3 regions of the Pseudoalteromonas sp. A41-2 genome follow, and region 2 is predicted to be linked to each of the others. Evidence: predicted binding sites of a transcription regulator. Region 2 holds the regulator's gene; each other region holds the start of a gene.
What was found. Region 2 encodes LexA, which represses DNA repair genes until DNA is damaged. Its sites were predicted from a motif close to TACTGTATNNNNATACAGTA; they were not measured.
Positions count from the first base shown of each region.

Region 1 (3,288 bases), 1.3 Mb from region 2:
AGTGGTATGGTGTTAAAGACAGGCAATCACCTATTGCGAACAGCTTAAATAGAGCGGAGAGCTTTTTATTACTGGCAGGTTTGTTAGGTATCATTTTAGCGGCAGTGGCAATTGCGGTATCGGCAAAACGCTACTGTGAAAGGCAATATGACCCAGTCGCAATGATGAAAACTCTTGGTGGCAGTAGGGCAACTATCCGTAAAATTTACTTATTACATTTAAGTTTAGTTTGCACAATGTCGGTCATTTTGGGGTTAGTTATTGGTTATTCTTTACAAATGATAGCCAGTGATTACCTTGCTCAGTCAATGGGCACAGAGCTGCCAAGCGCATCGGCAAAACCTTGGCTTATCGCAGTCAGTACAGGCGTGATTTGTGCCGTTATGTTCTCGATTAAGCCGCTGCTGGATTTATTTGATATTCCCCCATTGCGTGTACTTCGTCGCAACTTGGGTGACCGTTTATTAGTGAGCAAAATTCACCTTGCAATGTCGGCGCTAACGGTGTTTTTGTTAATGTGGTTGTTCAGTAATAACATTAAAATTACGGCCATTTTATTTACCTCAACAGCGTTTTTAATCGTGGTGCTATTTGGTCTATCGAAGCTTATTTTTGGTGGGGGTCGTAAGCTAGGCTTAAGTCCTGGTAATAGCTGGTCTTTAGCGATTGCTTCAATTCAAAAGCGAGCGAACGTAAATGCGGTGCAGCTTATAAGCTTTGCGCTTGCTATTAAATTACTGTTGTTTTTAATCGTACTTAAAAACGACATTATTTCAGATTGGCAGTCACAATTGCCAGCCGATGCGCCAAACTCATTTTTAGTGAATATAACAGAAGCTGAGCTTGAACCTATCACGTCGTTTTTAGCAGAGCGTGACATGCCTACGTCAGATTTTTACCCGATTGTTCGTGGTCGTGTTAATGCCGTTAATGGTGAGCTGGTGGCTCGCGAGGTATCATTAGAAGACAATGAGAAAAAAGATGAAGAAGCACGTTCAGGTATTGGCCGCGAGTTAAATCTTACGTGGCGCGCTGAGCTACCCAAGCAAAATGAGTTAATTGACGGTACATGGTTTACCGAGAACTCAGTGGCAGAGGCGTCATTAGAAGAGTCAATGTTAGCGCGTTTAGATGTAGAGTTGGGCGATACACTCACCTTTTTAATTGGCGCTCAGTCATTCGATGCCAAAATTACCAGTGTACGTAAAGTAAATTGGAACACCTTAAAACCGAATTTCTTTATTATTTTGAGCCCTGATGTGCTGCAAAGTTTCCCTGCGACGTATATTTCATCGGTGCGTGTAAATAAAGATCAAAAGCGAGAGTTTAGTGAGTTATTACGTCAATACCCAACGGTGAATGCGATTGATGTTGAAAGCTTTATTAAGCAAATACGCTCAACAATAGAGCAAGTATCGTTAGCGATTGGCTTTGTACTCGCGATTGTTGTTGCGTGTGGTGCTTTAGTGCTTATTTCGCAAGTGCAAGCCAGCCTAGGTGAGCGTATGCAAGAAATTGTTATTTTGCGTACGCTAGGCGCTAAAGGGCGATTAATTAAAAACGCGACCTTGTATGAATTTTTATTATTAGGCTTTACGGCCGGTTTAGTCGCGGCTGTTGTCAGTGATGTTGCTTTGTTAATTGTACAAAAACAAATGTTCGAATTAGCAGGTAAGTTGCATCCACATATTTGGTTAATAGGCCCTGCAGCAGGTGGGTTATTTGTTGCGTGTTTAGGGTATTTAATGATAGCGCGCACTATGCGAAAAAATACTCAAGGTTTACTGCGGTCGCTAGGATAAAGACGATGTTTAAAAAATGCTCGCAATTGCGGGCATTTTTTATGAACTGTAATTAGTTACTGGTAATTTATACAGTGCTCTGGCATTATTAAATGCAGATGATGATTTTATAGATGGGTCAGTTAGTTGGCGATTATTTTAGGGATTGATCCTGGTTCACGATTAACAGGTTATGGGGTAATAGCCCACCAAGGTACTAAATTTACTTATTTAGGGAGTGGCTGTATAAAGCTTGCTGATCACGACTTTCCTATACGCTTAAAAATGATTTATCAAGGTGTTAGCCAGTTAATTGAACAGTTTTCGCCGGATAATTTTGCCATTGAAAAAGTGTTCATGGCACATAATCCTGACTCAGCACTCAAACTTGGTCAAGCCCGAGGGGCCGCCATAGTCGGTGCGTCAATGGCAGAGTTGCCCGTATTTGAGTACTCAGCCAGACAAATAAAACAGGCGGTCGTGGGGAATGGTGGTGCCGATAAATCGCAAGTACAGCATATGGTTAAAAATATTCTAAAACTGCCGGGAACCCCGCAAGCCGACGCTGCCGATGCGTTAGCAATTGCCATTTGCCATGCTCACTCAGAACAAAATTTAATTAAACTTGCGGGCAGCGCGAGCAAAACCGTAAGAGGACGATTAAGGAAGTAATATGATAGGTCGATTAAACGGGTTACTTGTTGAAAAGCAGCCACCAGAAATACTTATAGAGGTAAGTGGTGTCGGTTACGAAGTGCAAATGCCAATGACCTGTTTTTATGATTTACCCAATGTGGGTGAACAAGCGGTTATTTATACTCATTTTGTTGTTCGCGAAGACGCACAGTTATTATTTGGTTTTAATAATAAAACTGAACGTGCTTTATTTAGAGAGCTGTTAAAAGCAAATGGGGTAGGCCCTAAACTTGGCCTTGCCATTTTGTCGGGCATGTCGGCGCAGCAGTTTGTTAGTTGTGTTAACAATGAAGATGCGACAACCTTGGTTAAACTGCCTGGGGTGGGCAAAAAGACTGCAGAGCGCTTGGTACTTGAAATGAAAGACAGGCTAAAAAATTGGGGTAATGACTTATTCACACCATTTAGCGATAATGCCATTATTGAGCCTGCAAGTAATGATACGCTAGTAGCGAATAATGCTGCGGATGATGCTGTTTCAGCACTTGAATCTTTAGGCTATAAACTACCGCAAGCGCAAAAAGCGGTTAAAGCTGTAAATAAACCAGGTATGACAACAGAGGTTCTTATTAAAGAAGCTCTAAAGTCAATGTTGTGAGTACACCATGATTGAAGCAGATCGCTTAATTGATGCGAGTGAACAAAGTAATGAAGACAGTGTCGATCGTGCAATACGTCCAAAACTATTAAACGACTACACAGGCCAGCCGCATGTTAAGCAACAAATGGAAATTTTTATTGAAGCCGCTCGTCATCGTGGTGAAGCGTTAGACCATTTACTCATTTTTGGTCCGCCGGGTTTGGGTAAAAC
Region 1 is NZ_CP065231.1:2,029,542-2,032,829, reverse strand. Features, by position in the region: gene IT970_RS09270 (ABC transporter permease) at 1-1,802, shown strand, start outside; gene ruvC (crossover junction endodeoxyribonuclease RuvC) at 1,929-2,453, shown strand; gene ruvA (Holliday junction branch migration protein RuvA) at 2,455-3,075, shown strand; gene ruvB (Holliday junction branch migration DNA helicase RuvB) at 3,083-3,288, shown strand, end outside.
Region 1: ruvC (crossover junction endodeoxyribonuclease RuvC) is a predicted target of LexA. The motif match lies at 1,860-1,879, and genes of this name have one in related genera.

Region 2 (3,288 bases):
TGTTTATCAAACGCTTGCATCGCTGTACCTGGCTTACCATGTAAAACAATATCAATATGATCGTTCACATCGCCCAACACGATTGGGCTGCCTTTTAAGGCTGGAAATACACCCGGCAATCCCATGCCAGTGGGCTGATGGCAGGCTGCGCAGCTGGCCATATAGACTTGCTCGCCTAAAACAACTAATTCATCTTTCGAAAGAGTTTGATCAAGTAATGCGGCATCTGCAGCAGCGGCTTGTTCTTTCGCTTGTTTTGCGTCTGCAAGCCAAGTCGCAAACTCATCTTCTGGCAATGCCTCAACAACCACCGGCATAAAACCATGGTCTTTGCCACATAACTCTGCGCATTGGCCGCGGTACATACCGGGCTCGTTAATGCGTGTCCATGCTTCATTAATAAAGCCGGGATTGGCATCTTTTTTCACGGCAAAATCAGGAACCCACCAAGAATGTATTACATCATCAGAGGTCATTAAAAAACGTACTTTTTTGTTGATTGGTAACACCAGAGGTTTGTCGACTTCGAGTAGGTAGTGCTCTGTTTTTTCGGCTTGATTATCTATTTGATCTTTCGGTGTCGCTAAAATCGAATAGAAAGCAATATCTTCTCCCATGTATTCATAGTGCCACTTCCACTGCGACCCTGTTACTTTGATTGTAATATCTGCTTTTGAAGCATCTTCCATGGCAATAAGCGTTTTGGTGGCAGGGATCGCCATAGCGATTAAGATCACAAATGGAATTGCAGTCCAAAGTATCTCAACCTTCGTGCTTTCATGGAATTGGGCAGGCTTTGCCCCTTTAGACTTACGATGATGTATCAAAGCCCAAAACATCACCGCAAATACGATGATGCCAATCACACAACAAATAATAAATATCGTCATATGTAATTCATAAACATTATTACTTATATCAGTGACACCTTTACGCATATTGAATTGGCTATTTGCCAAAGCAAGTTGCGGAAGTGCTACCAATATAAGCCACAAGGTGTAACGCAGTTTACCCATGTGACAGCTCCTTTTAATGCTATTGCAAGACGCAAAGCGAAAAGGCGTTACAGCTGGTGCCCATTCGTTTTTTTTATTGTTTAAATACCCAAACCAATCGATGGTTGATGTGTCATCTGCAAACAGCTTGGGTCTGTGTATCATCACGACGCAGTGAACGACACACTCATTGTTTAACCCCCTTACACATTTGTTGTGTGTCTTTTTCGTAAATAGGTGTTAATACAATGTACTTAACCAATTAGTTAAAAAATGAGCAATAAGCAAGTTTTCGTGGTAATAAATGTTTATTTTGGTGCAAAAATAACAACTATAATCAGCGCGTTAATTAATACTTAAGGCAAGTATAAAAACTTAAAAAGAAAGGAAAACTGCGCCGTATAAGGCTTTATGTAGAAAGTAAGGGTTAACAAATCTTAGGTAAACGGTCAAAAACAAACAACGCACCAAATTGAATCAATTTGGTGCGTTGTTTCAAAAAAGTTTAGCAAAGCAGATAAAGGAATTACTCTGCTTGTAACGATTAACGCGTAATATAAAAAGCTACATCCAATCAGCGTTGCGAATAACCCCAACCGCTAAGCCTTCAATATTAAATGACTCATGCTCTAAGTCCACTTCAATCGGGGCAAACTCTTCATTTTCAGCATGCAAAAATACTTTACGTCCTGCTTTTTCTAAACGTTTTACAGTCACATCGTCATCGACACGTGCCACAACAACTTGGCCATTTTCTGCAACTTGCGTTTTGTGTACTGCCAGTAAGTCACCATCCATGATACCAATGTCTTTCATACTCATGCCGTTAACTCGCAATAAGAAGTCTGCAGCGGGTTTAAACAATGCAGGGTCAACCTGACAATGGCTTTCTACATGCTCTTGCGCCAAAATAGGTTCACCCGCGGCAACACGCCCAATCAGTGGTAAGCCAAGCTGTTCTGGCTCGTCTTCTTCGACTAATTGAATGCCTCGGCTTGCTCCAGGCTTCATTTTAATCATGCCTTTTTTTGCCAGTGCTTTTAGATGCTCTTCAGCGGCATTGGCACTTTTAAATCCCAATGTTTGCGCTATTTCAGCACGCGTAGGTGGCATACCAGTGTCTTTAATAAATACTTTAATAAGTTCTAAAATTTGCGATTGGCGTTTTGTTAATGGGCGCATACAACTGGTTTTCCATACAGTACATTTAACTGTGAGTATATACAGTTATCTGAAAATCGCAAATTTAAATTCCCCTTCCTCTCATGATAAAAAACAAGCATTGAACGGTGGGGATAGATACCATATTGTATACCGATATTTCACTTAAGAAGTTAGTTTGCGAAGGAAACACAATGAGCATTTGGTATCAACCATTCACCCTCGAATTATGTAAAGAACTCGAACAGGGTATTACTGGGCAAGGCACATTAATGAAAACAATGGGCATTGAAATAACCGAAATCGGCGACGATTATTTAGTGGCCACTATGCCCGCTATTCCAGAGCATCATAACCCTATGGGGATGGTCCATGGTGGTGCTAATGTTGTTTTAGCAGAGACTGTAGCAAGTTATGCAGCCAATTTTGTGGTCGACTTCACCGCATATTATGCTGTTGGCCAAGAAATAAATGCCAATCACATTAAAGCCTCTCGAAAAGGCCTCTTAACAGCCACGGCAAAGCCACTGCACTTAGGTAAGCGAACATCTGTATGGGAAATTAAAATAACGAATGCGGCAGGTGAACTATGCTGCGTATCACGAATGACCGCAGCGGTAGTCAAGCGTTAGTGATTAACGCTCAACAGGATAAATAGTAATTTCGAGCCCTGCGCCAATCGCTGAAATACGTAATAAGGTGTCTGCGTGCAGGGCTTGATTAAAACATTTAGGTGAGTCACCCGACTCAAACCCAATATCGAAAGTACGCTTTGAGCAAGACAACCATTGCTTTAATGCATTGCGTGAGCACGACTCTATAAGTTCACATAATTGGTTGATAGCTTTATCTGGTGTGCTGATATCAGCCGCGGCTTCAATACGTGCTAATTGACGGTATTCATCTTGGTCGTAATGTAAAACCATGGCGTTTTTCTTTAAATCAGCTACCAGCGCACTCATATCGTGTTTTGATTCAAGTTCCAGATCTACATTTAAAAATTGAATTTCCGACATACTCTCGTTTTTACCCTCTATTGATATCTCTGAAACTTTAACTCAGTTTTGTACATAAACCAAATTTAGAATACAGTAAATGCTGCAAGAGCGTTGAGTCGCTCTGTCTATACCGC
Region 2 is NZ_CP065231.1:3,342,960-3,346,247, forward strand. Features, by position in the region: gene coxB (cytochrome c oxidase subunit II) at 1-1,016, opposite strand, end outside; gene lexA (transcriptional repressor LexA) at 1,560-2,177, opposite strand; gene IT970_RS15065 (PaaI family thioesterase) at 2,351-2,788, shown strand; gene IT970_RS15070 (hypothetical protein) at 2,792-3,172, opposite strand.

Region 3 (3,288 bases), 1.3 Mb from region 2:
ATGCCTTAATGATATTTAAACACCATCAAATTAACCTTGTAAAACTAGAGTCTCGACCAGTGCCAGGAAATCCATGGGAAGAAGTGTTTTACGTTGATTTAGAAGCAAACCTAGATGATGCACATGTAAAACAAGCGCTAGAAGAGCTAAAAGAGCATACCCAATACACACGCGTACTGGGTTGTTATCAAAGTGAATCTCTACAAGCTGTGAGTGTTTAACCTTCATTCATACACATTAAGTAAAGGAGCCGTTGGCTCCTTTACTATTTATCTGCGTTGTTTTTACGAATATTCATCGCAGGCACTTGCACCCTGCGCAGTCCCTAAGCATAATCTTGAAAACAATTAGAAATGAGATTTTTCATGAGTTGGTTAGCTGAGTTAGCAAACAAAAGAACCCCTTGGGTATTATTAGCCTTAACGGCACTCGCATTTGAAATAACAGCCCTGTTTTTTCAATATAATATGGGTCTAGAACCCTGTATTATGTGCATATACCAACGCACAGCGATGCTTGGTCTCTTAGCCGCGGGTATCATTGGAGCAATAAACCCACACGCTGTAACCTACCGATTAATCGCCTTTGCAACGTGGGGAGTCTCTGCCATTTGGGGCTACTTTATCGCAAAAGAGCACATTGCTATGCAAAACAACACAGATCCATTTGCATTTAGCTGTGCGTTTGAGCCAAATTTTCCTAGTTTCATGCCCCTACATGAATGGATCCCGCACTTTTTCGCAGCAACAGGAGACTGTGGCAACATTGATTGGCAATTTGCGTCAATGAGTATGCCCGCATGGATGGAAGTCATCTTTGCCGCATATTCAATTGTTTTTGTCGGGGTTTTAGCAAGCCGCTTACTAGTCAAAAAGTCACTGTAATGATTTACTTTTTTAGCAGTCAAATTCCTGAATTAAAGACCTTTAAAGTAAGGCAGCGTCAGCAGATAATAGCAATTGCACTGAGCCACTTAAGCCCAATGCATAAAATCGTTTTATCTGTGTGCAAACTGGCATTTTTAGCGCCCTTGTTTCTAGGCCTTGCCTACTTTGAAGGTTGGATGCTTTTACCTTGGTTATTATTAGCGGGATTAAGCTACCCATTAATCACAACGCCGGTTGAAAATATGTTCGCTCAACCTCACCTGCGAAAAGCGATACAAGAGTTTAAACAGGGCGAATAGACGCCCTGTTTAAATTACTATTTAGTTAAAGCGAAATTTTTCCTTCTATTTTAGCGAATAATTTATCACCAATCCCCTTAACCTCTTTCAGTTGCTTAACTGATTTAAATGGGCCTTGATTCTTACGATGCTCAACAATGGCTTGAGCCTTCGATTTACCAATGCCAGGTAACTGAGAAAGTTGCTCTACAGTGGCTTTATTGATACTCACTTTTTGAATTTTTGTTTGCACTGACTCAGCTGGTTTTTCAGCGAGTGCCTGAGTCGCCGGCAGTAATGCAAGACTTGCTGCAAATAGTAAACTTGATAATAACTTCATTGTTTCCTCCATGATGTCCTTACGTGGACTGTTAAATAGTCTCGTCACCGAACACTAATTCCATTACATTCGTCACTAATTTGGTGACAAACTAAATAAAGTCAATTTATGCCTTTTTGTCAAATTAATGTCATAAAAAATACACACACGCAGCTTGCAAATTCGGCCCCAAACGATTACTGTATATAAAAACAGTAATCAAAGTAGCGATTACACGCTGCAAATGCCACGCTTGAATGCAGGAGAAATCATGGCTGTTGTTGTTAAATATGTTGTAGAAAGAAACGGAGTCGAGCGCATGACGTTTACTACCAAAAAAGAAGCTGATGCGTACGATAAAATGCTCGACATCGCTGAGTCGTTAGAGCTCATGCTTGAGAAGGTAGATGTACCATTAAGTGAGCAACAAATTGAATCTCTAGCCCTTGAAATAGCAAAAGAAAAAGACCAATTTATGGCTGTCCTAAAAGGCGCTAAAGAACTGCCTAGCAAACCGAAAAAAGCCAAATCAGCAGACACAGATAAAGTCGCTGATATAAAAGAAAAAGCAGCCAGTTAATATCCCTTACTTTAGCAGCGGATATTATTCATCAAAGTAACCGGTCACTCTTAAAGTAGAGTTAAAAAATTAACACAAAAAAGGGCAACTTATGTTGCCCTTTTTAATTACATTCTAAAGAATGACACTTAGCGTCCTAAAGTGACGATTCAACTTCATCAAATAATTGTGTAATTTCTTGTTTTGGCTCTGATGTGTTCAAGCTAACGACCACAATGGCAATACTTGATAAGATAAAGCCCGGTACAATTTCATAAATAATGGCACTTAACTTTTCACCATCAATCGTAATCGGTGCATAAATCCAAAACAGCACTGTCGCAGCGCCCACAACCATTCCCGCTATTGCCCCTTGTAGGTTCATTCGTCTCCAATAAAGGCTAAGCAACACTAACGGTCCAAATGCCGCACCAAACCCTGCCCATGCATTGCTCACTAAATCTAATATAGAGTTATCACGGTCATAAGCTAAGTAGATAGCAAAAACGGCAACCAACATCACACTAACACGACCAATTAATACCAACTCTTTTTGAGACGCGTCGCGATTCAGGTAAATTTTATAAAAATCCTCAGTCAAAGAGCTCGAACACACTAATAACTGCGAAGAAATAGTACTCATAATCGCTGCTAAAATTGCGGCTAGGAGAAAACCTGCGATCAGTGGGTGGAAAATGAGTTCAGATAAAACTAAGAAAATTGTTTCTTTATCGTCGATTGGCATTTGGTTTTCAAGCATATAAGCCGCACCGAATAAACCAGTAAATACAGCACCAATTGCAGACAATGTCATCCAAGACATACCAATACGACGCATGGTAGGCATATCTTTAACTGAGCGCACTGACATAAAGCGAACAATAATATGTGGCTGACCAAAATAGCCTAAGCCCCAAGCCATTGCCGAAATAATCGCAATTGTCGAGCCACCTGCAAACCAATCCATCATGTTAAGTGCATGAATTTCTGTTTCTTTGGGTGAGCTTAATAAGAGGTCATAGCGAGCATTAGCCAAGGTGTCCATGAAAGGCTGATCAAGCATTGTAAAAGTCGCAATAGGCACAGCTAATAACGAAATAAACATAATACAGCCTTGCACAAAGTCCGTTAAACTTACTGCAAGAAATCCACCAAACAAGGTATACACAACCACAACACCCGTGGTGATATAGAGCCCCATTTCGTAGCTCATATTAAATGAGTTTTCGAATAATTTACCACCGG
Region 3 is NZ_CP065231.1:1,032,588-1,035,875, reverse strand. Features, by position in the region: gene IT970_RS04825 (chorismate mutase) at 1-221, shown strand, start outside; gene dsbB (disulfide bond formation protein DsbB) at 366-884, shown strand; gene IT970_RS04815 (DUF6170 family protein) at 884-1,186, shown strand; gene IT970_RS04810 (ComEA family DNA-binding protein) at 1,212-1,505, opposite strand; gene IT970_RS04805 (YebG family protein) at 1,756-2,064, shown strand; gene putP (sodium/proline symporter PutP) at 2,201-3,288, opposite strand, start outside.
Region 3: IT970_RS04805 (YebG family protein) is a predicted target of LexA. The motif match lies at 1,683-1,702, and genes of this name have one in related genera.